DNA from 2 places in the Bacillus thuringiensis genome. Region 2 is predicted to be linked to the other one. Evidence: a T-box and tRNA genes for the amino acid it is inferred to sense, from the RefSeq annotation. Region 2 holds a T-box; the other holds one or more tRNA genes.

Region 1 (25,065 bases), 2.4 Mb from region 2:
CTGGACTTTACGGAAAAAATCACTATAAGAAATGAGGAATTTATTCAGTATGGAATGGCGTAATATATATCGTGGATTTTGTATGGGCGTTAGTGATTTAATTCCTGGTGTGAGCGGCGGTACAATCGCTGTTGTGTTAGGGATTTATGAACAATTGCTTGCGGCAATTAGTGGATTCTTTAGTCGTGAATGGAAAAAACATTTAGGATTTTTAATTCCCCTTGCAGCTGGTGTGGCAGCGGCATTTTTAACGTTAAGTCACGTCATTAAATATTTACTTGCAAATCATTATGAGCCGACTCAATTTTTCTTCCTCGGTTTAATTATTAGTATATTACCGATGTTAATGAGGGAAGCTGATGCAAAGTCGTCGTTTAAAGGTAAGCACATCGTTTTATTAATAGTTGCAGCAATTCTTGTTGCGATTACAGCTTTCTTTAAACCAGATAAGGCAGCAGATCCAATTACGACGTTAACAATTTTAAATGCAATTGGTTTATTTTTCGCAGGATGGATGGCTAGTATGGCTATGCTACTTCCTGGGATTAGTGGATCGTTTATTTTATTAATTATTGGTGTGTATCCAACAGCAATTAACGCTTTAACTACACTTAACTTACCTTTAATCGTGGTTATCGGTGCTGGTGTTATGGTAGGGTTCGTTGTAAGTAGTAAAGGCATTAGTTTTTTATTAGATCGTTATAAAAGTATGACATTTGCGGCAATTATTGGACTTGTAATCGGTTCGATTGTAATTGTATTCCCTGGGATTCCGACCGGCGGATTTTCAATTATAAGTTCAATTATTACCTTTATTTTAGGATTTGCAATTGTTACTTATTTCGGTAAGAAATAAGGGCTTTAATCCCCTTGGCGATAAAAATCGTTAAGGGGATTTTTCATGCTATTCATTAAAAGTCTAAGCATTTACATTGCTTGTTATGGAAAGCTTTTTTAAAATTGCTGAGTAGCATATGCTTAGCGAAAGAGGACTGGCTCCTTCGTTGTAGCAAACTGTTTTTGATAGTATAATGAAAGAAGTATGCAGTGAGGAATTTTACTGCAAGTAGCTGAGGTGAAGAAACATGCAAAGAGTGACAAACTGTGTGTTAATTAGAGATAATGAAGTACTCTTACTCCAAAAACCTCGCCGAAATTGGTGGGTTGCACCAGGCGGGAAAATGGAGCGTGGTGAGACTGTAAGAGATTCCGTTGTTCGCGAATATCGCGAAGAAACAGGTATTTATTTGAAAAACCCAGCGTTAAAGGGGGTCTTCACCTTTGTCATCCAAGAAGGTGATAAAGTTGTTTCTGAATGGATGATGTTCTCCTTTTTAGCGACAGATTTTGCAGGAGAAAACAAACTAGAGAGCGAAGAAGGCATCATTGGTTGGCATACATTTGATAAAATTGATGATTTAGCAATGGCGCCAGGAGATTATCACATTATTGATTATTTAATTAAAGGAAATGGCATAATCTACGGTACATTTGTATATACCCCAGATTTTGAGTTGCTTTCATATCGATTAGATCCGAGTTAAACCGTCAAGGAGAGGATACGATGACAGAGAATAATGATATAAAAATGGTAATTATTACAGGGATGTCTGGAGCTGGAAAAACAGTAGCTTTACAAAGTTTTGAAGATTTAGGATATTTTTGTGTGGATAATTTACCACCGATGTTATTGCCAAAGTTTATTGAGCTTATGGCGGATTCAAAAGGGAAAATGAATAAAGTGGCACTTGGTATTGATTTACGTGGCCGCGAGTTTTTCGAACATTTATGGGGAGCACTTGATGATTTATCAGAACGTACATGGATTATTCCTCATATTTTATTTTTAGATGCGAAAGATAGTACGCTTGTAACTCGTTATAAAGAAACGAGACGTTCGCATCCACTTGCACCAACGGGTTTGCCGTTAAAGGGAATCGAAGCAGAGCGCAATTTATTAACAGATATGAAGGCACGAGCGAATATTGTGCTTGATACATCGGATTTAAAACCGAAAGAATTACGTGAAAAAATTGTTCACTTGTTCTCAACAGAAACTGAGCAAGCATTTCGTGTAAATGTTATGTCATTTGGATTTAAGTACGGTATTCCAATTGATGCAGATTTAGTATTTGATGTTCGTTTTTTACCAAATCCATATTACATTCCACATATGAAGCCATTAACAGGACTAGATGAAGAAGTTTCTTCTTATGTACTGAAATTTAATGAGACACATAAGTTTTTAGAGAAGTTGACGGATCTGATTACTTTCATGCTGCCTCATTATAAAAGAGAAGGCAAAAGTCAACTTGTAATTGCAATTGGATGTACAGGTGGACAGCATCGTTCTGTTACGCTTACAGAATACCTTGGGAAACATTTGAAACCAGAGTATAGTGTTCATGTATCTCATCGTGATGTGGAGAAGAGAAAGGGCCATTAAGGGATGAAAAAAGAGAGAAAGCCTAAAATTGTCATCATGGGAGGCGGGACTGGACTTTCTGTTTTATTAAGAGGATTAAAGCAATATCCTGTTGATATTACAGCAGTTGTTACAATCGCTGATGATGGTGGCAGTTCGGGTAGATTACGTGATGAGCTAGAAATTCCACCTCCAGGTGACATCCGTAACGTACTTGTTGCGTTATCGGATGTAGAGCCACTGGTGGAAGCTTTATTTCAGCACCGTTTCACAACAGGAGACGGACTGAAAGGTCATGCGTTAGGAAATCTATTGTTGGCAGGTATGACCTCGATTACGGGAGACTTTTTCCATGCAATTACGGAAACAAGTAAAGTATTAAATGTCAGAGGACGTGTATTACCAGCAGCGAATCAAAGTGCGGTACTTCATGCGGAACTTGAAGATGGAGAAATTGTCACAGGTGAATCAAAGATTCCTTATTACGGAAAGAAGATTAATCGTGTCTTTTTAACTCCAGAAGATGTAGAGCCATTGCATGAAACGTTGGCTGAGATTAAACGAGCTGATTTACTTGTTTTCGGCCCAGGAAGTTTGTATACGAGTATATTACCCAATTTAGTTGTTAACAAAATTGGGGACGCTGTTCTTGCTGCAAAGGCGAAGAAGGTATATGTATGTAACGTTATGACACAAGCGGGTGAAACGATGGGATATACTGCTTTTGATCATGTGCAGGCGTTACACGATCATTTAGGGCAACCATTTATCAATACTGCAATTGTAAATAACCGTGAGATTCCTTGTGAATTACGTAAGTTATATGAGGAAGAAATGTCTACACCAGTTGTAGTGGATGAAGAACGTTTTGCTGAAAATAATATTGATGTTATTCAAGAGGGATTAGCGAAGTATGATGATCGTGTTGTAAGGCATGATACGTTAAAGTTAGCTTCGATTTTATATTCATTGTTATAAATATGCGTTGCCTCGTTTGAGGTAGCGCTCCTCATTCATATAGGACAAGAATTTTGTTCCATAATAATCGTATAAGGAGGTGTTGACTGTGTCATTTGCATCAGAAACAAAGAAAGAGTTGACGAATCTTGAAGTGAAAGAATGCTGTGAGAAAGCAGAATTATCGGCGTTACTTCGAATGAACGGATCGCTTTCTTTTTCAAACCGTCGTCTATCTATCGATATTCAAACAGAAAATGCGGCAATTGCAAGAAGGATTTATACGCTTTTGAAAAAAGGATATGATGTGACGGTAGAATTACTTGTTCGTAAAAAAATGCGATTGAAGAAAAATAATGTGTATATTGTACGACTTGTTGAAAAATCTCGTGAAATACTAGCAGATCTTCATATTGTTCGAGCTGATTTTTCATTTATTCGAAATATATCACAGGAATTGATTGAGAAAAAATGTTGTAAACGATCGTATTTACGCGGTGCATTTTTAGCAGGTGGTTCAGTAAATAACCCAGAAACATCATCTTATCATTTAGAGATCTTTTCGTTATATAAGGAACATAATGATGCTATATGTGAACTGATGAACGGATTTGATTTAAATAGTAAGACGTTGGAAAGAAGAAAAGGGTACATTACGTATTTGAAAGAAGCGGAGAAAATTACGGAATTTTTAAATATTATTGGTGCTCATAATGCGCTTTTAAGGTTTGAAGATATTCGAATCGTACGTGATATGCGTAATTCCGTAAATCGTTTAGTGAACTGCGAAACAGCTAATTTAAATAAAACAATTGGTGCAGCGCTAAGGCAGATTGAAAATATCCGCTATATTGATGAGACGGTTGGTCTTGATATATTGCCAGATAAACTACAAGAGATTGCGCAACTACGAAGAGATTATCAAGATGTAACATTGAAAGAGTTAGGTGAGATGGTATCCGGGGGGAAAATTAGTAAATCGGGTATTAATCATCGTTTGCGTAAAATCGATGAAATTGCAGAGAAATTACGCGCGGGGGAAACGGTAGCAAAAAAATAAGAGGTTAAAGGGGAAATGGAGCTGTGGTTCAAAAACGAGTTCAGGTTTCATTAAAAAACGGTTTACAAGCACGTCCGGCTGCGTTGTTTGTACAAGAGGCAAATCGCTTTCATGCAGATATCTTTATTGAGAAAGATGGAAAGACAGTAAATGCAAAGAGCATAATGGGGATTATGAGCTTAGCAATTGGAACTGGAAGCATGATAACAATTACAACAGAAGGTTCAGATGCAGAAGAGGCTTTAGAAGCATTAGCTGCATATGTACAATAAAGAGCTATCGCGTATATGCGATAGTTTTTTTGTTTTGTTGTTTGTGCGGATTAGCGGGGAGGGGTATTTAGCTGATTTGTCCTTATCGGAGATTGTCGGTAAATCGATATGTTGTGTCGAACCGTTGATATATTAAAAAAATCGTTGATATAATTTGAGTTTTGTTCGATATAATTGAAAAATCGTTGATATATTTAGAGGGATACTGGATGGGGTATGTGAGCGGGGAACAATATATAAAAGAAGCGCCCAATTATAGGGTGCTTCCGCTTTTAGTTATATCCAGCTCCAGCGGCTAGAATGGTCGGTGGCTTCGCTTCTTCCGTCGAGGTAAAAAGCACCTCTTTGTCAGAAGCTCCATCCTCCTCCCATTCTGAACGAGCCGCTTTCGCTTTTAATTTATTAACGATTTGTAAAGATCTTATCGATTAAACCGTATTCTAAAGCTTTTTCTGCTGTCATGAAGTTGTCGCGATCTGTATCGCGTTGTAGTACTTCAAGTGGTTGACCAGTGCGGTCAGCAAGAATTTGGTTTAGCTTTTCACGTAAGAATAGGATACGTTTTGCAGCGATTTCGATTTCAGTCGCTTGACCTTGTGCTCCACCAAGTGGTTGGTGAATCATTACTTCACTGTTTGGAAGTGCATAACGTTTTCCTTTTTCACCTGCTGCAAGTAAGAATGCACCCATAGATGCAGCCATACCGATACAGATTGTTGATACTTGTGGTTTAATAAACTGCATTGTATCATAGATTGCCATACCCGCTGTGATAGAACCACCAGGGCTGTTGATGTAGATGTGAATATCTTTTTCTGGATCTTGAGATTCCAAGAATAAAAGCTGGGAAACGATTGAGTTAGCTACGTTGTCATCAATTGCACTACCAAGCATAATGATGCGGTCCTTTAATAGTCGAGAGTAAATATCGTAAGCGCGTTCTCCACGATTTGTTTGTTCAATTACTGTAGGAATTAAATTCATCTGTTATTTCCTCCTTCTAAAGCTTTCTTAGTCTTATAATACAATTATGGTCAATAAAGGTCAAACGAAACCACTTTAAATCAAAAAAATATGTAGTTGTACCATGAAATATTCGCTATGTTTTCGAAATTCCCTGCTTATGTATCTTCAACATCATAACCGAATTACGTAAATTTAAACGTTATGAAAACTGGAGAAAAACAGAAAAGAACGCCTTTTAACTGAAGCGTTCTTTCGATAATTAGTCTTTTAAAAGATAGGTTACTTTATTTAAAATTTTTTCGATTTGTTTCGCGTTTTTACTATACATTTCACTTGCTGATTTCGACTTTGTTTCTAGGGAAAATAGTTCAAGATCAGCATGACATTTTTTTAAAGATGCTAATAATAAAGGTTTGTTTTGAGGAGAAGGCATTTGAAGTTTGTCATTGTAAATGTCGATAGTGAGTTGTCCGTATGAATCGACTTGACCGAGAAAGACATTTTCAATAACAACACCGAGTTTTTCTAGTTCAGCATGTAACCAAGCGCGGTTATGTCCACTGGAGGATAGAGGTTCATCTAGTACATTTCCATCCATAATAACAGTTTGCGGTTCTTTTTCGTTTGGTACTTTTAAACCGATGTCTTTTGCTGTAAGTGGCTGAGAATCTTTCTTTAATAGTACATTTAATTCTCCGCTCGGTTCTAAGACAGCAAATTCGACTTCCGCTACGCTGAACGCACTTTTTCCTCGGAGTAGTTCAAGTAATTCGTCACTCGTATATTTTTCTTTCTTTAAGTTATCTTCGAGTATCTTTCCATCTTTTATTAATACGGTAGATTTCCCTTCAAAAAAATCCCGAGCTGTTTTGTTCTTTAAGGAGAGGATTCCTGTGAAAAAAGGTACCGCAGCGAAAATGAGTATCGCAAAGACGCCGTGGAAAAATTTCGAATCGAGCCCTGTAGATACTTGGGCAGCGATGTCACCGATTGTCATTCCGGCAATGTATTCAAAAAAGGAGAGCTGAGAGATTTGTCTTTTCCCTAACCATTTCGTAATAGCAAATAAAATAATTAATATGAATACAGAGCGAAGAATGACAAGTGTCCATTCCGGCAGGTGAGACATAGTCATTTCCTCCAGTCTACTTAAAACCCTTTATATTGAGGTTCTTCACGTTCTAATACTGAAACTCTATTCTGTAAATCAGCGATGACGCTATCCATTTCTAACATACATTCATGAAATACACGTTTGGATTCGTCGTCTTGTGAATTTAATGAAAGCGAGCTTAAACTTGCTTGAGCTCCTCTTACACTAGCAAGGCAAGTTTTTACGCTAGCGATAACAGTCATACAAACACTCCTTATCCTTTCGGTTTAAATAACAATGCTCCTATGAAACCAAAAATAATAGCTGCGGATACGCCGGCGCTCGTTACTTTAAACATGCCGGTAATGACGCCAACGATACCATGTTTTGCAGCTTCTTCCATCGCACCATGAACGAGGGCGTTACCGAAGCTTGTAATAGGTACAGTTGCACCAGCTCCAGCGAAATCAATTAATGGTTCATACAAATTGAATCCATCTAATATAGCTCCGGCAACAACGAGTGTTGCCATTGTATGAGCTGGTGTTAGCTTGCCGACATCAAACATAAGTTGTCCGATTACACATATGAGTCCACCAATGACGAAAGCCCAGAAAAAAATCATTGCGTTGCACCTCCAAATTCAATCGAAACGGCGTGAGCGATACACGGAATCGTTTCTTCTTGTTGGAATGTAAGTGGAGATAGTAAAGCGCCTGTCGCAACGACAAGTATTTTTTTGAACTCTCCTCTTTTCATTCGATTTAATAAATGACCGTACACGACGGTTGCAGAACATCCAGGCCCGCTAGCGCCGGCTATGACAGGTTGTCCTTCTCTATAAATGATAATTCCGCAATCTTGAAACTGTTCGCTCGTTACTTTTGTTCCATGCTTATGTAGTAAATCGTAAGCAATTTCGCGACCGACATGACCAAGATCACCGGTCACGATTAGGTCATAGTAAGAGGCATCGATTTGTCGTTCGCGTAAATGGGCTTCGATTGTATCGACTGCAGCTGGAGCCATTGCGCCTCCCATATTAAAAGGATCTGTTAATCCCATATCAATAACTCGTCCAATTGTGGCAGATGTTACCCTAGGGCCGTGTCCGGTATCGCTTAAAATGGCGGCTCCTGCTCCGGTTACTGTCCACTGTGCAGTAGGCGGCTTTTGTCCACCGTATTCGGTAGGATAGCGGAATTGTTTTTCTACAGCTGTATTATGACTGGATGCACCAGTTAATAAATATTTTGCGCCTTTTGCATTTACGATACTTGCCCCAAGTGCTAAACCTTCCATAGAAGTAGAACAAGCCCCGAATAATCCGAGATAAGGAGTGCCAAGTGTCCGGCAAGCAAAGCTTGTTGGAGTAATTTGATTAATTAAATCTCCTGCGAGTACAAATTGAATATCATCTTTACGAAGTTTCGCTTTTTCAGTAGCGCGACTACAAGCTTCTTCGAATAAAATTTTATGTGCTTTTTCATAGGAATCTTGTCCGAGCCATAAATCTTCATGAAGGATATCGAAGTCTTCTGGGATGTTCCCCTTTGCTTCAAATGGTCCACCGACAACCCCTGTTGAGATAATGACTGGTTTGTTTTCAAATACCCACGTTCGGTGTCCTTGTAACATTTATAGACCTCCCCATTGAACGAGAATCGTTTTAATAAGTGCGATGACGAAAGCTGAAAATACACCAAATAAAATAACAGAACCCGCTAGTTTAAACATATTGCCGCCAACACCAAGGACGAATCCTTCCGTTCGGTGTTCGATACATGCTGCAATAACAGAGTTACCAAATCCAGTAACAGGTACAGCTGTACCAGCACCAGCAAACTGCCCAAAACGATCATATATACCGAAACCAGTTAGTAACATAGAAATGAAAATAAGAGTTGCGACGGTTGGATTTCCTGCCGAACGTTCAGTGAAATCGAAATACGTAATATAAAAAGTAGAGATTAGTTGTCCTATGAAGCAAATAAAACCACCGACGAAAAAGGCTTTTATACAATTTTTTAAGACAGGTCGTTTCGGTTCGCGTTCTTGCTCGAATTTTTTATACTCCTGTTGTACAGGGGTTAAGTTTTTATCTTTACTAGACATTGCAATCCTTCCTTTTCTTTTAAAAAGCGTTAAGTGTTAGACTCCATTTTTTTACCAATGAATTTTAATTGCTTATTAATCTCATCTTTAGATACTTTTTTGTCCTTAATCTTTCTTTCGAGCTTTTCGAGTAACATAAAGATTTTTTTATCGGTACTTACACGAACATCGAAAGTAGGGTGCTCATCACTTAGCTGCTTTTGAAGCTTCTTACGTAGAGGTTTTAATCCAAATCTTTCGTGATGCTCCGGTGTAACTGCTATGTAGAGATCTAAATTTGAGTTTACTGCTGTGCTTTTTGTAATTTCATCCATAGCGAGAGCTCTTTTCTTCGCTCCTTGTGATATAGATTGATTAAAGGATTCCGTACTCGTCTTTGTTAACTTTGGACCTTTTTCTTTCTCCGTTCGTTTTGCTTCTTCTTTCACTTTTTTATCTAAAGGACTATTATCACATCCGGTAAAAGAGCTAAATAGAAGTGCAAATAATGCGGTTATGAGGCCGAGTTTTCGCATAATTATCATTCCATTTCTATTGCAATATGTAATGTGATAGAAAAAGGATGACTGCATATCATCCTTTTTCTATTTCACAGCAAGTCTGATTCGTTATTGCTGTGAGTATTGTGGTTCTTCTTGTTGGACTTCTTCAACGCGTGGGTTTAAAGAATCGATAATCGTTTGTGTTTGCTGCGCAGCTGTTTGGAAAAGTTGCTTAGCTTGTTGGTTATCCGTATCAAGAGCGAATCCCTCTAAGCTAGCTTGTGCACTTTTTAATCCAGAAACAGTTTGCTTTAGTTTCGTAATTACAGTCATTGAATGAAGCCCCCTTTGGAATATCAATTCAAAGATTATAATTTGTGAGTTGGGGTGAATTTATGATTGGAAAATTTAGGGGTATTACATGTGTGGATTACAATTTTGTAATGAATATGTAAGGAAAAGCGATAGTGGAAAAACCCTCTTTCTCCTAGAATAAAGAAAGTAAAGTAAGTTAAAAGGATATTTTAAGGAGAGAAAAATGAAGAAATTATTATTAGGTTTAATTGGACTTTTTATATTAGTTATTGGTGTGGCAAGCTTTTCTCATAATGAGGTGACTGATAGATATAATCCGCTTGTGAAAGAAGAATTTGTATATGTAAAAGCGAAAGAATCTGGCCGATTATCTACAGTTGGAGAGGTAGCTGGAGACTATAAACTTACTGGTTATTACGCTTCGGGTGAAGGAAGAGACGTTAAGTTTTATGCACCTCGTGGGCTTCGAGAAGGAGCGTATGTAAAGGTTAAAACAAAAGGTGAATATATTGAAACATACCAAGAAGTACAGCCGAATGAAATTCCAAAAGAGATTAAAGAGAAACTAGATAAATAAAATGGGTAAGAAGTGCCTCCTAAATGTAGAAATTAGGGGGCTTTTTTATGCAGACAAAAAGCGTATATATAATGTGCTATCAAAGAGTTTTTATTGATTTAAATGGTTTTTATTGCTATTATTATGAAGAGAAAATGAAGTGTTTTCTATAATCATGCGCCCATAGCTCAGTCGGATAGAGCGGTGGTTTCCGGTACCACGTCTGCCGGGGGTTCGAATCCCTCTGGGCGCGTTAAAAAGTCCTAACTTACGTTTTGTAGGTTAGGACTTTTTTATTTATCTCATTATTTGAGGGTTAAACAAAACAAACTGATGGAAGTTTCATTTTATATGTGTACTTTCAAAATGCCTTGTCTCATTGCTTCTGTTAAAGCTTCGGAGCGTGATCCTACTTTTAATTTTTTGAAGATTTTTGTTAGGTTGTATTCTACAGCTCTTGAACTCATGTACAGTTCATCAGCAATTTGTTTATTGCTACTTCCTTTAGAGACGGATTCTAAGATTTCTAATTCTTTTTGTGTAAGAAGAGCGGTTTTATTTTCAAGTTGTTGAGTCGTTATATCGTCTGTATGTAGTTGACGTAATAAAGAAATAGGAAGTAAAGTATATCCATTTACAGCTGCACGAATTGCCATTAATAGCTCTTGCTGAGAAGCTGATTTACTAATAATTCCGCTGATACCAGAGTTTATTAATAAATTAAATTGGGATACGTATTCAAAACCTGTGTATAAAATGATTTTTGCATCTGTTTGAATATGTAATATTTTCTGGGCGAGTTCAATACCACTACAATTGGGCATATTCATATCCAAGAGATATATGTCAAAAGGTGTAGCGTCACTTTTTATAAGTGCTTCCTGTTCATTTAAAATATATTCTGCTTGCATATCTTCTTCTAATTCAATCATGCTCTTTGTTCCTTCGCCTACAATTTGATGATCATCTACGATTAATACTCGAATCATTATTTACCACCTCGGAACTGTAATGTTTACTTGAAGTCCTTTTTTAGCTTCGGATACTATATGTATTTCTCCACCAATTGATTGAAGCCTTCCTTTTATACCGGAAATCCCCATATGCTGCTTAGGAGAGTGGGGAGTGTCTATATCAAAACCTTTGCCGTTGTCTCGGTAGTCTAGGAAAATGCAGTTATTCTCTTCCCATAAAAAAATCGATACGATGGTTGCCTCGGAATGTTTATCTGCGTTTGTTAGTAGTTCTTGAATGATACGATATAAAGATAAAATTTTGTCAAAATCGTAATGATGTTCTTGAATTGATTCATGATCAAATTGAATATGAAACTGCACACGTAATTGTGTTTGGGCTAGCAATTCTCTTAATGCACCAATTAAACCAGCATCTGATAAAAGTGATGGACGCAATTCATTACATGTGTCGCGAATTTGTTGTATTACATCGTGCATACCGAAGTGGATTTTTTTTAGTTCATTTTTTAATTCTAGTGGAACGGATTTGTTTTTTAGTAAAGAGTCTAGTTTGCGGTACCATACGATTTGATCTTGTAATGCAGAGTCGTGTAAATCTGAAGCGAGTCGGCGCCTTTCTTGTTCAGAAATTTGAAAGAGTAGGCGTGATAAGCTTGCAGAATTTGTTTTGGATTCTAAACTCTCCTGCTCTAGAGAATGAATAATTTCATTAATGGTATACAAGTTTTCGTAAATAAGACGGACGTATGTCGTGACAGTGATGAACCATGATTTAATATTATTCACTTTTCTTCCAATCCAGATGTAGTGTTTTATATGTTTAGTAGAGTATAAGTAAATGCCAATGCATCCATCATCCTCTAATAAATCATTAATTAGTAATGCTGCCATACTCCATTTTTTCTTTTTAGAAAGTGTGAAATCTTTCGTTTGTCGATATCCGTTACAGAGTGTATATGTGTTGTCTTTCATATCATATTGAACAAATTGAATAAAAGAAGGTTTCAACATCGAAACGATTTCATTAGTGAATTTTTTCTCTAACTCTTCTGTTTTCATAATAGATGATAGCTGTGCGGTAAACTGTTCAATGTTTACGTATAAGTTTGTTTTAGTCCGAAAGAGGTGATTACGGAATGTAAAATCTAATCTTTCTTTTAATATGAGAAATAGAATGTTTAACGGAAAAATAATAATAAAACTTTGCAGCAGTCGAGAGAGAAAATTGTCTTTGTAATAAATGCTCCAGCTCGTAATGATTGCAATTAATAGAGTTGGAATTAGTGACAGAAATGCGTAATACCGTAAACGATCAAATACAAACTCTATATCAAAAATCTGCTTCGTCGCTACTAAATAAAAATAACCGATTGGAAGAGCGATTAGGAACATAGCGCCAATATCTGCTGAGAGAATAGGTGTTTTGAATATTGCATCTGGAAGAGCATAGAGTGTAACGAACGGAAAGAAGGCAATGGAATGAATCGTGAGCATTAATTTTAAAAATGGTTTATGTACTGTACTGTGATATTTGATATAGGCACGGATTAAAAAATATATACAAAAGATAATATTTATTGAAAGGTAAATTAGTTCTAATCCATCGGTATTAACTATTGGAAATGGAATGCACATCGTTAAAATAGAGAGTAATAGTAAAATAATGCCGATTGTAATATCGATTTTTAGAAATCTCATAGAAATAACGTATAGTTGCTTTTTCTTGAATAATTCATTCAACAATAAAATGAGAGACATAGGTGTACCTTGAAATACAATACTTAAAATAATGAGAGCGATAAAATCACCTTTACCAGATTCAACTGCGATTAGAAGACTTGAGGAAGTCATGAATAGAAACGTGATCAAAAAGAATGTTTCCCGGTTCAAAGGCTTCTTTGTATAAAGAAAAATAGATAACCCTAAACAAATAAAAGCGAGTAGGAAGGGAAAGTATACAGAAATAATTTTGTCACGAGAATCAATAAAATGTTGTGTTCCTTTATAAGTTTGGGTGATATCGTCTTTTTTAATTTGTATTTCAGATGCATTTAGTGATTGGTTTTGGTATCCAGGAAGTATTCCTAAATGAGGCTTTTCTTTATTTATCGAATAGATTATATCTCCTTCTTTTAAGTCCGTATGAAAAGCCCAACCGGAGGATTTAATTTTTGCTATTATGTATGTAGTTGAGTCTGTTTTAGAAATAAGAACTCCACTATATGGTTGGTTTATTTTATATAAGATATAGCCTTGTAAACAAAAATACAGGATAGTTACACATAAAATGAAAACGAAATTACGTTGTATCTGCAACGGTTTAGACACCTCTCTTTGTAGGTATATCGTTTAATTTCTGAATATTTTTATAATAACATTTAAGAAGTTTTCATACAATCAATGTCATCTGTTGAAATTGCGGTGAACCACATAAGAGTGGTTCGCCTTTTTTACGGTAAATACAGTACGGATTGCGGACAATAGCATCAGAAAGAAGTCTATGATAAAGATACAACTTAACAAGTAAATGAAGGAGGCAATAGTGATGAAAAAGTTTTTGTTGATGGTAGGCGGAATTGCTTTAGGAATGGCAGTTATTTACCTTATTAAACAGTAAAGGGGATGTTATATATGGCATTTGAAATTCAAGGATTAAATAAAACATTTGGTGAATATAAAGCCGTTAATGATTTAAATATACGTGTAGAAGAAGGTGGAATTTTAGGGATGCTGGGCCGAAATGGTGCTGGTAAGACGACAACGATTCGTATGATCTTAGATTTAATCAAACCGGATAGCGGCCAAATTCTATGGAATAATCGCCCTTTTTCAAAGAAAGACCTATCTATTGGCTATTTACCAGAAGAGCGTGGATTATACCCGAAAATGAATGTAGTGGAGCAATTGGTGTATTTCGGCAAGTTAGAAGGAATGCCAGCTAATCTTGCAAAAAGGCATGCGTTACAATGGCTAGAAAAATTAGAAATGACACCACATTTAAAGAAGAAAACAGAGGAATTGTCAAAGGGAAATCAACAAAAAATCCAATTGATTTCAGCGATATTGCATAATCCGGAATTCATCATACTAGATGAACCATTTAGTGGATTGGATCCTGTAAATGCAGAGATGTTAAAAAATGTTGTGCTCGAGTTAATTGCGCAAAGAAAAACGATTATTTTTTGTAGTCATCAAATGGACAGTGTAGAAACGTTCTGTGAGGAAATTTGTATTATGAAAAACGGTCAACTTGTATTATCGGGTGCCTTGTCAGATATTAAGAAAAGTTATCAATACAAATATATGACGTTGCAAACGGAAGGGGATATTGAACCTATTCTTAAGAAGAAAAATTTCAATTTTGAAAAAGTTAATCGTACGTTCATGATTAAAGTTAATGATGGAGAGGATGCATTTTCACTGCTTGAAGACATTAAAACTAAACAATATATCCGAGATGTTTCTATTAAAGAACCTTCTTTACATCAAATCTTTGTTGAAAAGGCGGGTGCATAAGTAATGAGGAATTTCTGGATTGTTTTAGGGCAAACGTATTGGGATCGTGTGAGGACGAAAATATTTATTGGGATGACATTGTTATTAATAGGGGGAGGGATATTCTTATTCTCCTTTCCAACTTTAGTACAAAAGTTTTCTGGAGAGAAAGAAAAAGCAAAGGTTGTATTTATTTCCGAAGCACCTAATGTTACTTTGGATCAATCTAATCTTAGTAAAGCTCTTCCAGAATGGGATTGGTCTTTAGGCGATAAAACAAAATTAAATCAATATAAGCAAGATTTGTTAGATAAGAAAGTCGAAGCGCTCTTTATATTAAAAGAGGGTGCGGGTGCTGAACCAGTATTAGATTACTTTATGAAGGTGGATAATCCTAAGTTGATTCAAAGTGCGCAGGTATTTGTACAAAATCAGTATTTTCAAAGTGCGGTAGTTAAACAACAGTTATCAGAAGAGGCTGTGAAATCACTGACGATGAACGTGCAAGCGAAAAAGCAAAACTTAAATAACGAAGAAACAAGCTCATTCTTACTGGTGTATTTATTAGTAGCGATTATGTACTTAGCAATTACTTCGTATGGAAATGCGATTGCTACAGCGGTAGCGTCAGAGAAGGCGTCGCGTGTTATGGAAGTGATGGTAACGAAGGTGTCGCCTGTTCACATGGTCTTTGGGAAGATATTAGGAGTCGGTCTTGCTAGTTTGACACAGTTATTTATTTTCTTCCTTAGTATGGCGCTATATATTAAATCTGGAATTTTTAAGGTATCGGATTCGTTTTTTGGAGTGAATATTGATGTAAATATGATTACAGGTGAGCATGCTGCATATTTCTTGTTATATTTTGTTCTCGGTTACTTCGTTTATGCGGCACTTTTCGCAGTGTTTGGTTCTATGGTAAGCAGGCCAGAAGAATTATCCGGAACAACGATGCCGATTACTCTTATATTGATGGGAAGCTTAGTGGTGGAGTTATTAGTAGTACTTGATAACCCTGAAGGGCTAGTATCAAGGGTGACATCATATGTTCCGTTTACAGCTCCAATTAGTATGGTAGTTAGGATTATTAATGGGTCTGTGAGTGGTATGGAAATTGCAACGTCTATATTGGTTTTGTTAAGTAGTATTAACCTGATTTCTTTATTTGCTGCGAAAGTATATCCAAAAGGTATTTTGCGAAGCGGTAAGAGCTTGAAGTTATTTCAGCTTTTGAAAAATAGTTGATTAGTGGAAGAGAAGATGGGATCTTCTCTTTTTTTGTTGCTCATTTTAATATCTTGTATTAATATTTACTATTAGTACTTAGTATTAAATTTGAATATTATTATTTTCTTTCAATATTATTCAAATTTAGGTTGTAAGTTGTAAATCTCATTAATACATATAAATTAATAATATTTTGGAATGGGTGTCTGTGATAGCATTCTCCTTTTACCAAACTTATTGTACAATAGAAACAAGGGGGAGATTAGTTTGAAGGCAAGTCTTTTACAAGAACAAAGCTTACGTTTGGCAATGACACAAGAGTTAAGGCAAGCGATTACAATGCTCCAGTATAATGTACAAGAATTATCGGAGTTTTTGTATGAGCAATCGTTAGAGAATCCCCTTATTGAGTTAGGTGGTTTTGAGAGGGAGAAGAAAAAGAGCTCTAACAACAGTAAAAGTACCAGCAAACAAGTCGAGAATCAGATGGAGATCTACAGTGTGGATTCTACAACGATTCAGCAACATTTATTAAATCAAATACAGTATTATAAAATAGATGAAGAAGAGCGAAAAGTAGCTTCTTTCATTATTATGAACATGGATGGAAATGGATATTTACAAGAAACGAATGAAGAGTTAGCAGAGCTCCTTTCTGTGCATATTCATGTAGTCGACCGCTCTGTAGAGCTTGTCCAATCACTGGAACCAGCAGGGGTAGGGGCGCGTAATATTCAGGAATGTTTAACTCTGCAATTGAAGCGCTTACAAAGGCGGAATGGATTAGCAGAAGAGGTTGTAGAAGATCATTTCGCTTATTTTGTGAAGAAAGATTGGCGAAAGCTCGTTCAAGTGTTGAAATGTAGTAATGAGGAATTACAGAGTGCGGTAAATTGTATAACGTCATTACAACCAAAACCAGGTCTTGCGTTTTCTTCAGATAAACCACTTTATATTGTGCCTGATATGGCGGTGAAAAAAGATGGCGATCGCCTCGTTTTACAAATGAATGAGAGAAATATGCCGAGAATTGAAATTCATTCTGAATATAGTGCGCTTCTTAATAATAGTGAAAGTGAAGTAGCATCTTACGTATCAGAAAAGTATCAGCATGTGCAATGGATTATGCGCAGTTTGAAACAGAGAAAACAAACACTTCTGCAAGTGATGACGATTATTATGGAAAAACAACGTGATTTCTTTTGGGAAGGTCCAGCGTATTTGAAGCCTCTCGCTTTAAAAGAGGTGGCGGAAGAGCTAAGTGTACATGAGTCTACGATTAGTCGTGCAACAAGAAATAAGTATGTGCAAACGCCACACGGTTTATTTGAGATGAAATCGTTCTTTAGTAATGCAATTTCGACGACAGAGGATGAGGCAGTTTCAACGAAGCGAGTGAAACAGTTTATTCAAACGCTTGTGGAAGCAGAGAATAAGAAAAAGCCACTCTCAGATCAAAAGATTTCAAAATTATTAGAAGAAGAGCATGAAATTGTTATTTCTCGAAGAACAGTGGCGAAGTATAGAGAACAAATGCATATCCCAGCTTCGTCATTACGAAAAACGATCGGATAGGTGAAGAAGATGAAAGTTGTACTGTATACTAAAAAAGATTGTGGCCTTTGCGTGAAGGCGAAACAAGTTTTACAGGAAGTACAATGTGAATATTCTTTTCAAATCGAGGAAATAGATATATATGAAGATAATGACCTTTTAGAAAAATATCACTTAATGATTCCGGTTGTAGAAATGGACGGAAAACAAGTAGAATACGGTAACATTCACAAAGGTGTCATAATAAACTATATAAAGAATGCAGTTAAGAGTTGAATAAGTTTCTATCTCCTGTTACAATAATACACGTAGCAGGGATTATTTTTTTAACCTATGTGGGACACAAAATGTCACTACGGGACGTAAAGTGACCATGAAGGAAAAATGAACCAATGTAGTGAGGAGAAAAGATATGCGCTCATGGATTCAGAACACAAAAAAATTATTACCTGATCTGCTACCTGTTATGCAAACGAGAATGCAAATTCTTCAATACATTAGGCTCATGCAGCCGATTGGAAGAAGAAACTTATCAGCAAGCCTCGGTATGACAGAACGAGTATTGCGAAGTGAAGTTCAAGTTTTGAAAGAACAAAACTTAGTTCACGTCGCTTCTTCTGGAATGACTTTGACAGAAGAAGGAACAGCTTTAGTTCTTGCTTTGGAAGACTTTATGAAAGAAATTTCCGGGTTAAAGGTTTTAGAAAAGCAACTTAAGGAAACATTAGACTTGGATGAAGTTTTCGTTGTCCCTGGTGATAGTGATGAATCACCTTGGGTCAAACTGGAGATGGGCCGTGCTTGTGTGACTTGTATAAAAGACCGTCTGACAGCGAATAATATCGTTGCTGTGGCTGGAGGAACTACGCTAGCTGCTGCTGCGGACATGATGCAACTTGATTGCAAAGATTTACATATGCTATTTGTCCCAGCACGTGGTGGAATTGGAGAAGGTGTTGAATTAGAAGCCAATACCATTTGTGCCAAGATGGCGCAAAATACGATGAGTAATTATCGCTTGTTGTATGTTCCAGACCATGTTAGTAGCGAAGCATATGCGTCTATTGTGACAGAGCCTTCCGTGAAAGAAGTTCTTGAGTTGATTCGATCTTCCAATATCGTCATTCATGGAATAGGTGATGCGTTAACAATGGCACGTCGCAGAAGTACTTCAGAAGCAGATTGGTTAAAGATTCAAGCAAGCGAAGCAGTTGGCGAAGCTTTCGGTTACTACTTTAATGAAGAAGGAAATGTTGTTCATAAAGTAAGAACAGTTGGTATGCAACTAGAGGATTTACAAAATGTATCTCACGTTGTAGCAGTCGCTGGAGGTTCTTCAAAGGCAAAGGCAATACAGGCTGTAATAAAGCAAGGGCACACTTCAATTCTAATTACAGATGAAGGTGCAGCAAAACAGTTAACAAAGGGTTTTACCCTTTAATATAATCCCCCAAGGAGGAAATTCAAATGACTAAAATTGGTATTAATGGATTTGGACGTATCGGACGTAACGTATTCCGCGCAGCTCTTAACAACTCTGAGGTAGAAGTAGTAGCAATCAACGACTTAACAGATGCTAAAACATTAGCTCACCTTTTAAAGTATGACACAGTTCACGGAACTTTAAATGCAGAAGTATCTGCTAACGAAAACAGCATCGTTGTTAACGGTAAAGAAATTAAAGTTATCGCTGAGCGTGACCCAGCTCAATTACCATGGAGCGACTACGGAGTAGAAGTAGTAGTAGAATCTACTGGCCGTTTCACTAAAAAATCAGACGCTGAAAAACACTTAGGTGGATCAGTTAAGAAAGTTATCATCTCAGCTCCAGCTTCTGACGAAGATATCACTGTAGTTATGGGTGTTAACCACGAACAATACGATGCAGCTAACCACAACGTAGTATCTAACGCTTCTTGTACTACAAACTGTCTAGCTCCATTCGCTAAAGTATTAAACGAAAAATTCGGCGTAAAACGCGGAATGATGACAACAATTCACTCTTACACTAACGACCAACAAATCTTAGACTTACCACACAAAGATTTACGTCGTGCTCGTGCAGCAGCTGAAAACATGATCCCAACATCTACTGGTGCAGCTAAAGCTGTAGCATTAGTATTACCAGAACTTAAAGGTAAATTAAACGGTGGCGCTGTACGTGTTCCAACTGCTAACGTTTCTCTTGTTGACTTAGTTGTTGAACTTGACAAAGAAGTAACAGTTGAAGATGTAAACGCAGCATTCAAAGCAGCAGCTGAAGGCGAATTAAAAGGTATCCTTGGATACAGCGAAGAGCCATTAGTATCTATCGACTATAACGGATGTACAGCTTCTTCTACAATCGATGCATTATCTACAATGGTAATGGAAGGTAACATGGTTAAAGTACTTTCTTGGTACGATAACGAAACTGGTTACTCTAACCGCGTAGTAGACTTAGCAGCTTACATGACTTCTAAAGGTCTTTAATTCTTAATTATATAAGCAATCAATGACAAAACGAGGGAGAGGGTTTGTTCCCTCTCTCTCTTCTTTCGTTTTAAAAGCAAATGTGTTAAGCTTTTGAATGGGTTTTGTCAATCCTAACTAGTAGTCGGAGGGAAATCCAATGAACAAAAAATCAATTCGTGACGTAGATTTAAAAGGTAAGCGTGTATTTTGCCGCGTTGATTTCAACGTACCTATGAAAGAAGGCAAAATTACAGATGAAACTCGTATCCGTGCAGCTCTTCCTACAATTCAATATTTAGTAGAGCAAGGTGCGAAAGTTATTTTAGCAAGCCACTTAGGCCGTCCAAAAGGTCAAGCAGTAGAAGAATTACGTCTTACTCCAGTAGCAGCACGTTTAGGCGAGCTTCTTGGTAAAGATGTTAAAAAAGCGGACGAAGCATTCGGACCAGTTGCACAAGAAATGGTTGCAGCAATGAACGAAGGCGACGTATTAGTTCTTGAAAACGTACGTTTCTATGCGGGCGAAGAAAAGAACGATGCAGAACTTGCGAAAGAATTTGCAGCTCTTGCTGATATCTTCGTAAACGATGCATTCGGTGCAGCTCACCGTGCTCACGCTTCTACAGCGGGTATCGCAGACTACCTACCAGCAGTATCTGGTCTATTAATGGAAAAAGAGTTAGATGTACTTGGTAAAGCACTTTCTAACCCAGAACGTCCATTTACAGCTATCATCGGTGGTGCGAAAGTAAAAGATAAAATCGGTGTAATTCGTCATCTATTAGACAAAGTAGATAACTTAATCATCGGTGGCGGACTTGCTTACACATTTGTTAAAGCTTTAGGTCATGAAATTGGTCTATCTCTATGTGAAGACGACAAGATTGAACTAGCTAAAGAATTTATGCAACTTGCAAAAGAAAAAGGCGTAAACTTCTACATGCCAGTTGATGTTGTAATCACTGAGGAATTCTCTGAAACTGCAACAACTCAAATCGTTGGTATCGACTCTATCCCTTCTACATGGGAAGGCGTGGACATCGGTCCTAAAACACGTGAAATTTATGCAGATGTAATTAAAAACTCTAAGCTTGTTGTATGGAATGGACCAATGGGTGTATTCGAAATGACTCCATTCGCAGAAGGTACAAAAGCAGTAGGACAAGCATTAGCAGATGCAGAAGATACATACTCTGTTATCGGCGGTGGTGACTCTGCAGCAGCTGTTGAAAAATTCGGTATGGCTGATAAAATGAGCCACATTTCTACTGGCGGCGGTGCGTCATTAGAATTCATGGAAGGTAAAGAGCTTCCAGGTGTAGTTTGTCTTAACGACAAATAAGTAGCAGCCAAAGAAAAAGGACGGTGCAAAGCATGCGTAAACCAATTATCGCAGGTAACTGGAAAATGAATAAAACTCTATCTGAAGCAGTTAGCTTCGTAGAGGAAGTTAAAGGTCAAATCCCAGCAGCTTCAGCTGTTGATGCAGTAGTTTGCTCTCCAGCTCTATTCTTAGAGCGCCTTGTAGCAGCAACTGAAGGAACTGACTTACAAGTAGGTGCACAAAACATGCACTTCGAAAAAAATGGTGCATTCACTGGCGAAATTAGCCCAGTAGCACTTAGCGACTTAAAAGTTGGCTATGTAGTACTTGGCCACTCTGAGCGTCGTGAAATGTTTGCTGAAACAGATGAGTCAGTAAACAAAAAGACTATCGCAGCATTTGAACATGGTTTAACACCAATCGTATGTTGTGGTGAGACTTTAGAAGAGCGCGAAAGCGGAAAAACATTTGATCTAGTAGCAGGTCAAGTGACAAAAGCACTTGCAGGTTTAACAGAAGAGCAAGTTAAAGCAACTGTTATCGCTTATGAGCCAATCTGGGCTATCGGTACAGGTAAATCTTCTTCTTCTGCAGATGCAAACGAAGTATGTGCGCACATCCGTAAAGTTGTTGCAGAAGCTGTTTCTCCAGAAGCTGCAGAAGCTGTTCGTATTCAATACGGCGGTAGCGTAAAACCAGAAAACATTAAAGAGTATATGGCACAATCTGACATCGACGGCGCTTTAGTTGGCGGTGCTAGCTTAGAGCCTGCTTCGTTCTTAGGTCTTCTGGGGGCGGTAAAATGAGAAAGCCAACAGCTTTAATCATCCTTGACGGTTTCGGACTTCGTGAAGAAACTCACGGGAATGCTGTAGCACAAGCTAAGAAACCTAATTTTGATGGTTACTGGAACAAATTCCCTCATACAACGCTTACAGCTTGTGGTGAGGAAGTAGGTCTTCCAGAAGGTCAAATGGGTAACTCTGAGGTTGGTCACTTAAATATTGGTGCTGGCCGCATCGTATATCAAAGCTTAACACGCGTAAACGTTGCAATTCGTGAAGGTGAGTTCGATCAGAACGAAACATTCCAAAATGCAATTAAAAGCGTAAAAGAAAAAGGTACTGCTCTTCATTTATTCGGTTTACTTTCTGATGGTGGTGTGCACAGTCACATGAACCATATGTTTGCTCTTCTTCGCTTAGCAGCAAAAGAAGGCGTGGAGAAAGTTTATATCCATGCATTCTTAGATGGCCGCGATGTTGGACCACAAACAGCAAAAGGTTATATCGATGCAACAAATGAAGTAATTAAAGAAACAGGAGTAGGACAATTCGCGACTATCTCTGGTCGTTATTACTCCATGGACCGTGACAAGCGTTGGGATCGCGTAGAAAAATGTTACAGTGCTATGGTGAATGGTGAAGGCCCTACTTATAAATCAGCAGAAGAGTGCATAGAAGACTCTTATGCGAACGGTATCTATGATGAATTCGTATTGCCGTCTGTAATTGTTAACGAAGATAACACGCCAGTTGCAACAATCAATGATGATGATGCAGTTATCTTCTATAACTTCCGTCCAGACCGTGCAATTCAAATTGCTCGTGTATTTACAAACGAAGACTTCCGTGAGTTCGATCGTGGTGAAAAAGTACCTCACATTCCAGAATTCGTATGTATGACACACTTCAGTGAAACTGTAGATGGTTACGTGGCATTCAAGCCAATGAACCTTGATAACACTTTAGGTGAAGTTGTTGCGCAAGCGGGATTAAAGCAACTTCGCATCGCGGAAACTGAAAAGTATCCGCACGTTACATTCTTCTTTAGCGGTGGTCGTGAGGCTGAATTCCCAGGAGAAGAGCGTATCTTAATTAACTCACCAAAGGTTGCAACGTATGACTTGAAACCTGAAATGAGCATTTACGAAGTAACGGACGCTTTAGTAAATGAAATCGAAAATGATAAACATGATGTTATCATTCTTAACTTTGCGAACTGTGATATGGTTGGCCATTCTGGGATGATGGAACCAACAATTAAAGCAGTAGAAGCAACTGACGAATGTTTAGGAAAAGTTGTAGAAGCGATTCTTGCAAAAGATGGTGTAGCACTTATTACTGCTGACCATGGTAATGCTGATCAGGAGTTAACTGCTGATGGCGGTCCTATGACAGCTCATACAACTAACCCGGTTCCTTTCATCGTTACAAAAAATGATGTAGAGCTTCGTGAAGGTGGTATTTTAGGAGATATCGCTCCAACAATGCTTACACTTTTAAATGTGGAACAACCGAAAGAAATGACAGGTAAAACAATTATTAAATAATTTGCTTATATAAAAAGGAGAGAATTTATTATGTCAACAATTATTGATGTTTATGCTCGCGAAGTCCTTGACTCTCGTGGTAACCCAACTGTAGAAGTAGAAGTTTACACAGAAAGCGGCGCTTTCGGACGCGCTATCGTACCAAGTGGTGCATCTACTGGTGAGCACGAAGCAGTAGAATTACGTGACGGTGACAAATCTCGTTACCTTGGTAAAGGTGTTGTTAACGCAGTAAACAACGTTAACGAAATTATCGCTCCAGAAATCGCTGGTTTCGATGTAACTGACCAAGCTGGTATCGACCGTGCTATGATCGAATTAGATGGCACTCCAAACAAAGGTAAACTAGGCGCTAACGCTATCCTTGGTGTATCTATGGCAGTAGCTCACGCAGCAGCTGACTTCGTAGGTCTTCCATTATACCGTTACCTTGGTGGATTCAATGCAAAACAATTACCAACTCCAATGATGAACATCATCAACGGTGGTTCTCACGCTGATAACAACGTTGATTTCCAAGAGTTCATGATCTTACCAGTTGGTGCTCCAACATTCAAAGAATCAATCCGTATGGGTGCTGAAGTATTCCATGCACTTAAAGCTGTATTACATGACAAAGGTCTTAACACTGCAGTAGGTGACGAAGGTGGATTCGCTCCAAACCTTGGTTCTAACCGTGAAGCTCTAGAAGTAATCATCGAAGCTATCGAAAAAGCTGGTTACAAAGCTGGCGAGAACGTATTCTTAGGAATGGACGTTGCTTCTTCTGAGTTCTACAACAAAGAAACTGGTAAATATGACCTTGCAGGCGAAGGCCGTACTGGCTTAACTTCTGCAGAAATGGTTGATTTCTATGAAGAGCTTTGCAAAGACTTCCCAATCATCTCTATCGAAGATGGTTTAGACGAAAACGACTGGGATGGTCACAAATTATTAACTGAGCGTATCGGTGATAAAGTACAATTAGTTGGTGACGATTTATTCGTAACTAACACTCAAAAACTTGCTGAAGGTATCGAAAAAGGTATCTCTAACTCAATCTTAATTAAAGTTAACCAAATCGGTACTTTAACTGAGACTTTCGAAGCTATCGAAATGGCTAAACGTGCTGGTTACACAGCAGTTGTATCTCACCGTTCTGGTGAAACTGAAGATGCTACAATCGCTGACATCGCAGTTGCAACTAACGCTGGCCAAATCAAAACTGGTTCTATGAGCCGTACTGACCGTATTGCTAAGTACAACCAATTATTACGCATCGAAGACGAACTAGGCGAAATAGCTGTTTACGATGGTATCAAATCTTTCTACAACATCAAACGATAATTGTAGAAAATAACGGCAGACCGTGAGAAATCACGGTCTGTTTTTTTATGCTAAAATTGTTCACCCGTCATAAGTGACATGAAATGTTTGAAGAAGCGATTATAATCAAAATCAATTGCTATTTGATGACTCGGC
Region 2 (8,371 bases):
AAGAAGCTGTAACAGAATTTATGGAAAATACATCAGGTACAACTTTAGTAGTTGTAAACTCTGTTTGTGGTTGTGCAGCTGGTTTAGCACGTCCATCAGCAGGTCAAGCGGTTGTTCGTGCTGAAAAACAACCTGATCATCTTGTAACTGTATTTGCAGGTCAAGATAAAGATGCTACTGCAAAAATGCGTGAATACTTCGGAGAAATTCCTCCATCTTCACCATCTATGGCATTATTAAAAGGAAAAGAAGTTGTTCACTTCATTCACCGTCATGAAATTGAAGGTGCAACTATGGACGAAATTATTACGAACTTAGAGCAAGCTTTCGAAAAGAATTGCTAAAAGAAGGGGGAGAGTAAATCTCCCTCTTTTCTTTATATAGAGGTGAAAGAATGATAGTAACAACAGCAGGAAGAACAAATAAAGAAATGACAGCATATGCAAAAAAGGTAGCGGAAGAATTAAATCGTTCTTTCATTTCACGTAATGATATACCAGTGCATAAATTACATGAGCAGTATGAACAAGATGTACTTGTCGTAGGAAAGAACCGATTAGCTATTTATCCGAAAGGTACGGAAGAATCATTTTTCTTTCATCCGAACTCAGCGATGTTTCGTGTAAAAAGGTTAATGCGTGGAGAGCACGATCCGTTTGTACAAGCTGCTAAATTAGAGAGCGGAATGACAGTGTTAGATTGTACGCTCGGCATGGCATCAGATAGTATTGTAGCTAGTTATGTTGTTGGTGAAAGTGGAACAGTAACAGGACTTGAAGGCAACGAATATATGGCTTATATCATGAGGAATGGTTTGAAAACATGGTCTTCATCCGTTTCTGAAATTGATGAGGCAATGCAACGAATTAATGTAAAGCAAACGGAGCATTTTTCATTTTTAGCGCAATGTAAAGACAATAGTTACGATGTCGTTTACCTTGATCCGATGTTTGAAGAAACTGTCATAGAATCTGACGGAATTAAAGGGTTAAAACATTTCGCTTTGTATCATGATATTACTGACGAAACAATTGCGGAGGCGAAGCGAGTGGCGAGAAAGCGTGTCGTATTAAAAGATCATTTCCGTAGTTCTAGATTTGAAAAACACAATTTTCACGTATACAAAAGAAAAAGTGCTAAGTTTCACTTTGGTGTAATTGGCCCTTGCTAATTGTTTGAAAAGATGTATAATAAGCAATAATTAATTAAATATACTGTCTGTGATGAAGAGAGTAATCTTTTTTAGAAGGAAAGCGAGCTAGGGATGGTGTGAGCCTAGTACGGAAGAAAAAGATGAAGCGCACTTCGGAGATGCTTCTTGAACGAATAGTAGAGAAAGCCGAGGCCCCCTGTCCTCGTTATAAACGGGAAAGTGGTTCGTAACGAACAACAAGGGTGGTACCACGGGTTCAAACTCGTCTCTTTTTTAGAGACGAGTTTTTTGTGTTTAAAAAATAAGGAGGTTGTAGTATGGAATATAAAACACAGTTTGCGAAAAGTTTATCGAATATTTTTGTAAATGAATTAACGCAAAATCAAATTTTAGATTTAATCGAAACACCGAAACAAGATGAATTTGGAGATGCAGCGTTCCCATGTTTTTCATTAGCGAAGCAATATAAAAAAGCACCAGCTATTATCGCAAAGGAAGTGGCGGAGAAGTTAAATGATCCGTTCTTTACAAAAGTAGAAGCCGTTGGTCCTTATGTAAATGTATTTTATAATCGTGAAACTGTAAGTGATGAAGTATTAAAGAAAATTTTAGCTGAGAAAGAAGAGTACGGTCAAAATCACTTTGGATGTGAAAAAACAGTAGTTATCGATTATTCTTCTCCTAATATCGCGAAACCTTTTTCAATGGGGCATTTACGTTCTACAATGATTGGAAATTCACTGAGACATATCGCTGAAAAATGTGGCTATGAAGTTGTAGGAATTAATTATATAGGGGATTGGGGAACACAGTTTGGAAAGTTAATTACGGCTTATAAAAAATGGGGAAATGAAGCAGTGGTGAAAGAGGATCCAATACGTGAGCTATTTAAGTTATATGTTCAGTTTCATGTAGAAGTAAAAGAGAATGATGAATTAGAAGAAGAAGGACGTGCTTGGTTTAAAAAGCTAGAAGAAGGCGATGAAGAAGCAGTTGAACTTTGGAATTGGTTCCGTCACGAATCATTAAAAGAATTTTCTCGTATTTATGAACTTCTCGGTGTGGAATTTACTAATTTTCAAGGCGAAGCTTTCTATAATGATAAAATGGAAGATTTTATTGGGATTTTAGAAGAACATGAGTTGCTTGAAGAATCAGAAGGGGCATTAGTCGTTAATTTAGAAGAAGAAGGAATGCCGCCTTGTTTAATTAGAAAATCAGATGGTGCGACGATTTATGCAACGCGTGACTTAACGGCTGCTTTATATCGTCAAAACACTTATGGATTTGATAAAGCGCTATATGTTGTTGGTCCAGAACAAAGCTTACATTTCAATCAATTTTTCACTGTATTAAAAAAACTTGGCTATACTTGGGTTGATGGTATGGAACACGTACCATTTGGCTTCATTTTAAAAGACGGCAAGAAAATGTCGACACGTAAAGGAAGAGTTATTTTACTTGAAGAAGTACTTGAGGAAGCAATCGACCTTGCAAAACAAAATATTGAAGAGAAAAATCCAAACTTAAAACAAAAAGAAGTAGTAGCAAAGCAAGTCGGTGTAGGGGCGGTTATTTTCCACGATTTAAAAAATGAGCGTATGCACAATATTGAATTCTCATTAGAAAACATGCTGAAATTTGAAGGAGAAACAGGCCCTTACGTACAGTACACACATGCACGTGCTTGCTCTATTTTAAGAAAAGAAAGTGTAGAATTTGAAACATGTACGTTTGCTTTAAAAGACGATCATAGCTGGAGTGTCGTAAAATTACTAAACAAATTCCCACAAGTAATTGAAGCAGCTTTCAATAAAAATGAGCCATCGATTATTTCGAAATATGTATTAGATGTAGCACAATCGTTCAATAAATATTACGGTAATGTTCGTATATTAGAAGAGAACGGAGAGAAAGACAGTAGACTGGCATTAGTGTATGCTGTGACAGTTGTATTAAAAGAAGGATTACGTCTACTTGGGGTGGATGCTCCTGAGGAGATGTAAAACAAATAGGTATACGTATCGTAGTAGATATGTATGCCTATTTATTTTCATAGAAAATGTGAAAGCAGAAGTTTTATTTTATTAAATCTAAACTTTTCTAGAGTTGTTTCAGGTGTAGGAATGTCCGTATTAAATGGAGAATTGTAATGTCATATATAAAAAGGAGGCGTTGAACTTGGAAACGTACGATTGGAACAGTAAACTAACGTATTTAAAAAACACAAGAGATTTAGATTACAACGACGATTATGTCCGCTTTTTAGTAAATATGGTTTGGAAGATTACTAAGCCCGTACATATTGTTGATTACGGTTGTGGGTATGGTTATTTAGGCTTATTATTAATGCCTTTACTTCCAAAAGGATCAAAGTATACAGGCATTGATAGTGGAGAAACATTATTAGCTGAAGCGAGAGAGTTGTTTCGTTTACTTCCGTACGAGTCAGAATTTCTGGAGGGAGATGCTATAGAAATTGAATTGAACGATACATACGATATAGCAATTTGTCATGCCTTCTTATTACATATGAGTTCACCAAAAACGATGCTACAAAAAATGATTCATTCAGTTAAAAGTGGCGGGAAAATAATCTGTTTTGAACCACATTGGATATCAAATATGTCTTCATACACTTTGGATGGAGAGAACCAATCGGAATTTATCCAGCTAGGCATTTTGCAGAATTTATTTGAAAGTGACACGCAGAGGAGTGGAAAAGATGGAAATATTGGTATGAAAATACCGATGTATTTAAGTGAATTAGGTGTGAAAAATATTGAGTGTAGAGTAAGTGATAAAGTGAACTTTTTAGATTCTAATATGCACCATAATGATAAACAAAGTTTGTATCATTCATTAAAAGAAGAGGGGATTGCAGGGAATCCAGGTGATAAGCAGCAATTTATAGAACGTTTAATAGACAGAGGATTAACATATGATAATGCGCTAACTCAATATGAAGCTGAACTACGATTTTATAAAATATTTCATGTGCATTCTTCTTTAGTGTATGCTCCGAATATGAAAATTACATTTGGTGATATAGTATGTTAAAAGATATGATATATAAGAATTGTTGTTTAATGTCGATAAATCGATATTCGACATATAATCGCTGATATATGTTAAGAATCGGTCGATATAATTTGAAAATCGCCGATAAAATGAAAGAATCGCTGATATATTTGAATTATCGCCAATATAATTTTATGTACTGATTTCAGCTTCTACAAGATAAAAACCGCATGTTACGTCATTCCATATAATTAAACAAAATACGGAGAAAAACAATCATTTTTACTATATTTTGTTATAAATTTGAATAATATTAATTAATACCATCCATTATAAGAGATTTTAGTTGAATACATACTATATGGTGTGTAAAATCTAAGCAAGTAGCAGTTTAAATATAAATTCGAGGTGAATGCATGCTAGATTTTAAGCAGTTAGAAGCGTGTTTGAAAGATAAGAGATTTGTAGACGGATTACAGGAAATAAATAATGAAATTGCATATATAAAAGAAACGAATACTTTATCCTATGTGAAGAAGTGGCTTGCTAATATTCCTTCGCATAAGGAGTTTGACATATTAATTCGTCTTACTGATGAAGGGCTTATGCACCAATACAGTTCATTCCTCATTCGCTACGCTTATAAAAAATTCCCAAATATGAGAACGCTCTCTTTATATTGTGATGAGTTAATTGATGAGCGGAAAATTCTTGAAGCAGAGCAGCTGTTAAAAGAAACTTTAGAAGAGAGTAATAAAGAAGAAATAGATGCCGATTTTTTAGCGAAAACATATTTTACGTTAGTACGATGTCTTTTAGAAATGAAAAGAAATGAAGAAGCGCTAATGTATATGCAAAAAGCAGAGGAGTACAGTACGCGCGTAGTGTTTGATAAATGGGGCTACGTTTATATGCATACAGGCGAATGGGAGAAAGCGGAAGAACAATTTATTGCTGGCATGCAGCATGAAGATTGTGAAGAGTTATCTACCTATTTATTATCACAATTGTATGCAAATAAAGGAGAACAAAAACGTGCGATACAGTTAATTAATGATGCGATTGTAAAGTTCCCACAAGTACCATATTTTCATTTTGAGAAGGTAAAGTATTTATTAGATTTAGAGCAATATGAAGAGATGTTAGCGGTAATAGATAACATAAATACTCAGCTGCCATATCATGCTTATAACACTTACTTTGTACATTTACGTGCAGAAGCGCTGTACAAAATGAATAAATTTGCAGATTTACAAAAGCTATTAAAAGAAGAAAAGAGTTTAAAAGAATCTTTATATCATAATTTAGAAAAAAATCCGGATGGAAAAAAGGTTCACTTGCCGATAGTTCCTATTGTACAAAAGGATAATTATTGTGTTCCGACAAGTTTAGAGATGATGTTGCGTATATGGGGAGAGACACGTACACAAGATGAAATAGCAGAGTTTATTTTTGATATGACAGGATCGAAGTTTTCAGATACTGTTTCTTATTTAGAAGAATTAGGTTATGAATATCGTTATTTTAAAGGGAATGAAGAGAATTATAAGAGACTGATTGATGAAGGAATTCCTGTTTTATTAAGTATAGATATTGAGCATGCTTCACACGTACAAGTTCTATCTGGATATGATGATACATTGCAAGCTTTCTATGTTCAAGATCCAAACTTTATAGAACCAGTTCTTGTGGAATATAGTAAATTACAAGAAAAATATCGTTATACAGGCTGTTTAGCAATCACGTTTGTTCCGAAAGAAAAGAAGGCGCAACTAGCGTTTCTAAGTGAGGAAGAAAATCGTTATTTTAAATCTATTTTTTCTCTTACGGATCATTTAGATGAACAGGATAAAGAGGGAATTAGTAACTTAGTACAATTTTTAAAAGAAACGAGCGATAATCCAAATACGTGGTTATATACGATAAAGCACTTAGATGTTGAAGTAGATAAAGAATTTATTTTATATTGTATCGATAAGTTAAAGGAAAAGTTTCCGAACTCGGACTTTGTTAAATTGCATGGTGCACAGTGTTTTATTCGTCTTCAGGAAGTAGAGAAAGCGGAGCAAATGCTGACAAGCGTTGAGAAGAAAAATAATCGTGCTTTATATCATTTAATAAACGGAAGATATGCTTTTGAGCAGGAAAGTTATATAGAAGCGATTTCAAGCTTTCGTTCATCGTTACAATTAGACGCAGATCAGCCTATTGCTTGGAGTTTTCTCGCTTTATCCTATATGTATATTGATCAATCTGAAAAAGCATTGCAATATTCACAAGTTGCGTTAGAGCGCAGTCCTGAAAGGTTCACTTTAACGAATCACGGTTTAATATTAATAGATTTAGAAAGATATGAAGAAGCATATGAAATCTTTAATGACTTGTTAAAAGAGTATAAATATGAAGCACATGTATGGTATGAACGAGCGAGATGTGCACATCAACTAGGGAAATTATATTTAGCAATAAAAGGGCTTAAAGTAGCGATTCATTTGGATAGTAATGCACCTTACATTTATACGAAACTTTCGGAAATATACGAATCTGATTTGAAGGATGAGGAAAGTACGAAAGAAATTTTATTAAACGGTATTGAGAACTGTGATGATAAAGCACCTCTTTACGTAAAATTAGGTGACTATCATTTTCAAAATGATAGCTTGGAAGAAGCAGAAGTATTGTATAAGCGTGCTTTAGAAGAAAACGATGAGGATGTTTATTCTCACTTCGGACTTACACAAGTGTATATGGCAAGAGAACAATACAAGGAAGCAAAAGAATACATTCTTGGTCTTGAGAAGCAAATTGAAAAGAGCCAAGATTTCCTCATGAATGCAGGAATGGTTTTATGGGATGCTGAACTTGAACTTGGTGGAAATGAAGAAGGGTTTAAAGTAGCGCTATCTAAGTTAGAAAATGGTATAAAGAAAAGCGATTATAATGTAGCAAGTGCGTTAGATGAATATGTGAATCGAATTAAAGGAACGGAATTTGTACAACGAGGTATAGCGTTTTTAAGAACTTTACACAAAGAAAGAAATGAAGTAAGTGAGTACGGTTGTTATGCAGGTATTTTATATGAATCTATTGGACAGTACGGCCAAGCGATGAAAAGATATAATAAGGAGATAGAACAAAAGGAAACGGCATTACCGTATTACCGAATTGGTGAAACACTTATGGCATTAGGGCAATTGACGGAAGCAAAACAAGCGTATGAAACATGTTTAGAGCTTGATGGAAATTTCGTAGGTGTACATTTACAGCTTGCGGAAATATACGAAAAAGAAGAAAACCGTTCTAAAGAACAAAGTCATATGGTTCAGGCGATGAAGGAAGAGCCGTTGCATATTAATATGGAATATTTGGCACAGCTTTCAGTAGATATGAATCTTCAGGAAGAATTGCTGACTGAACTAGAACAATTAGAGGAAGAAGTACCTGAAATATGGCGTTTAGATGCGATTGCATATGTGTACGGAGCGATGAATGAAATAGATAAAGAACAAGCACAGATTGAATACGCACTACAATTAGATGGTGAGCATATAGAAGTTCTATATCATTATGCAAAAGTATTAGTGAAAAAAAGAAATGTAAAAGCAATTGAAGTTGCAATGAAAGTAATACAAAAAGATTTTGATAATGAACGTATATTTGATGTTTATGTAAAAGCAGTAGAGCAACATAAAAAATTGTCTAACATACGAGATTTTCTTCATACGTTAAAGGTGAAAAAAGTAGAAAGAAGTACAGCATTCATGTATGCTGCAGCTGCGGTTACGGAAATATGGATTGAACGCCAGCTGCATGAACAGCCGAAACGATCTATCATTACGAGAGCTTTTTATCGTATGAAAAATCGTGCGAAAGAAATTTCAATGGTTACTATGATAATTGATTTATATGAAATCTCTTTAAAGTTAAATCCGAAAAATAGTATGGCAGCACAGCGATTTGCGCTATTTTATGAGAATGTAGAGATGAATAAAGAAGCGATAGAGATTCTGCACACGTCACTAGAAAATAAATGGGATTATGAAGTAGCGAAGCAACTTGTAAATCTTTTCGTTGAGTGCGAGGAAGAAGATATGTTAAGAGATGCTTTGGAATTAACGAAGCAAATGGTTCGAGAACTACCAGATGATTATGATACTCTTCTTCTGCAAGCACAAGTATTCTTTAAAGCAGGGGAAG

What was found. A T-box is a leader RNA that pairs with one kind of tRNA and senses whether it is charged. The one in region 2 lies ahead of argS (arginine--tRNA ligase), so its partner is inferred to be a tRNA-Arg.
Positions count from the first base shown of each region.
Region 1: it encodes a tRNA-Arg, which carries the amino acid that the T-box ahead of argS (arginine--tRNA ligase) is inferred to sense. The anticodon was not compared.

Region 1 covers NZ_CP012099.1:4,905,372-4,930,436, reverse strand. The annotation lists gene AC241_RS25560 (DUF368 domain-containing protein) at 50-856, shown strand; gene AC241_RS25555 (NUDIX hydrolase) at 1,086-1,544, shown strand; gene rapZ (RNase adapter RapZ) at 1,565-2,446, shown strand; gene AC241_RS25545 (gluconeogenesis factor YvcK family protein) at 2,450-3,403, shown strand; gene whiA (DNA-binding protein WhiA) at 3,492-4,442, shown strand; gene AC241_RS25535 (HPr family phosphocarrier protein) at 4,466-4,714, shown strand; gene clpP (ATP-dependent Clp endopeptidase proteolytic subunit ClpP) at 5,117-5,698, opposite strand; gene AC241_RS25525 (DUF421 domain-containing protein) at 5,940-6,809, opposite strand; gene AC241_RS25520 (DUF1657 domain-containing protein) at 6,830-7,036, opposite strand; gene spoVAE (stage V sporulation protein AE) at 7,048-7,398, opposite strand; gene spoVAD (stage V sporulation protein AD) at 7,395-8,411, opposite strand; gene spoVAC (stage V sporulation protein AC) at 8,412-8,888, opposite strand; gene AC241_RS25500 (YhcN/YlaJ family sporulation lipoprotein) at 8,918-9,403, opposite strand; gene AC241_RS25495 (DUF1657 domain-containing protein) at 9,497-9,703, opposite strand; gene AC241_RS25490 (YxeA family protein) at 9,909-10,262, shown strand; tRNA gene AC241_RS25485 (tRNA-Arg) at 10,419-10,494, shown strand; gene AC241_RS25480 (response regulator) at 10,589-11,230, opposite strand; gene AC241_RS25475 (sensor histidine kinase) at 11,234-13,534, opposite strand; gene AC241_RS25470 (ABC transporter ATP-binding protein) at 13,850-14,734, shown strand; gene AC241_RS25465 (ABC transporter permease) at 14,738-15,958, shown strand; gene rpoN (RNA polymerase factor sigma-54) at 16,208-17,515, shown strand; gene AC241_RS25455 (glutaredoxin family protein) at 17,525-17,770, shown strand; gene cggR (gapA transcriptional regulator CggR) at 17,907-18,935, shown strand; gene gap (type I glyceraldehyde-3-phosphate dehydrogenase) at 18,962-19,966, shown strand; gene AC241_RS25440 (phosphoglycerate kinase) at 20,106-21,290, shown strand; gene tpiA (triose-phosphate isomerase) at 21,323-22,078, shown strand; gene gpmI (2,3-bisphosphoglycerate-independent phosphoglycerate mutase) at 22,075-23,604, shown strand; gene eno (phosphopyruvate hydratase) at 23,635-24,930, shown strand; gene AC241_RS25420 (nucleoside hydrolase) at 24,981-25,065, opposite strand, start outside.
Region 2 covers NZ_CP012099.1:2,068,011-2,076,381, forward strand. The annotation lists gene AC241_RS10850 (BrxA/BrxB family bacilliredoxin) at 1-344, shown strand, start outside; gene AC241_RS10855 (class I SAM-dependent methyltransferase) at 395-1,171, shown strand; T-box leader at 1,212-1,426, shown strand; gene argS (arginine--tRNA ligase) at 1,471-3,159, shown strand; gene AC241_RS10865 (class I SAM-dependent methyltransferase) at 3,335-4,213, shown strand; gene AC241_RS10870 (bacteriocin-processing peptidase family protein) at 4,591-8,371, shown strand, end outside.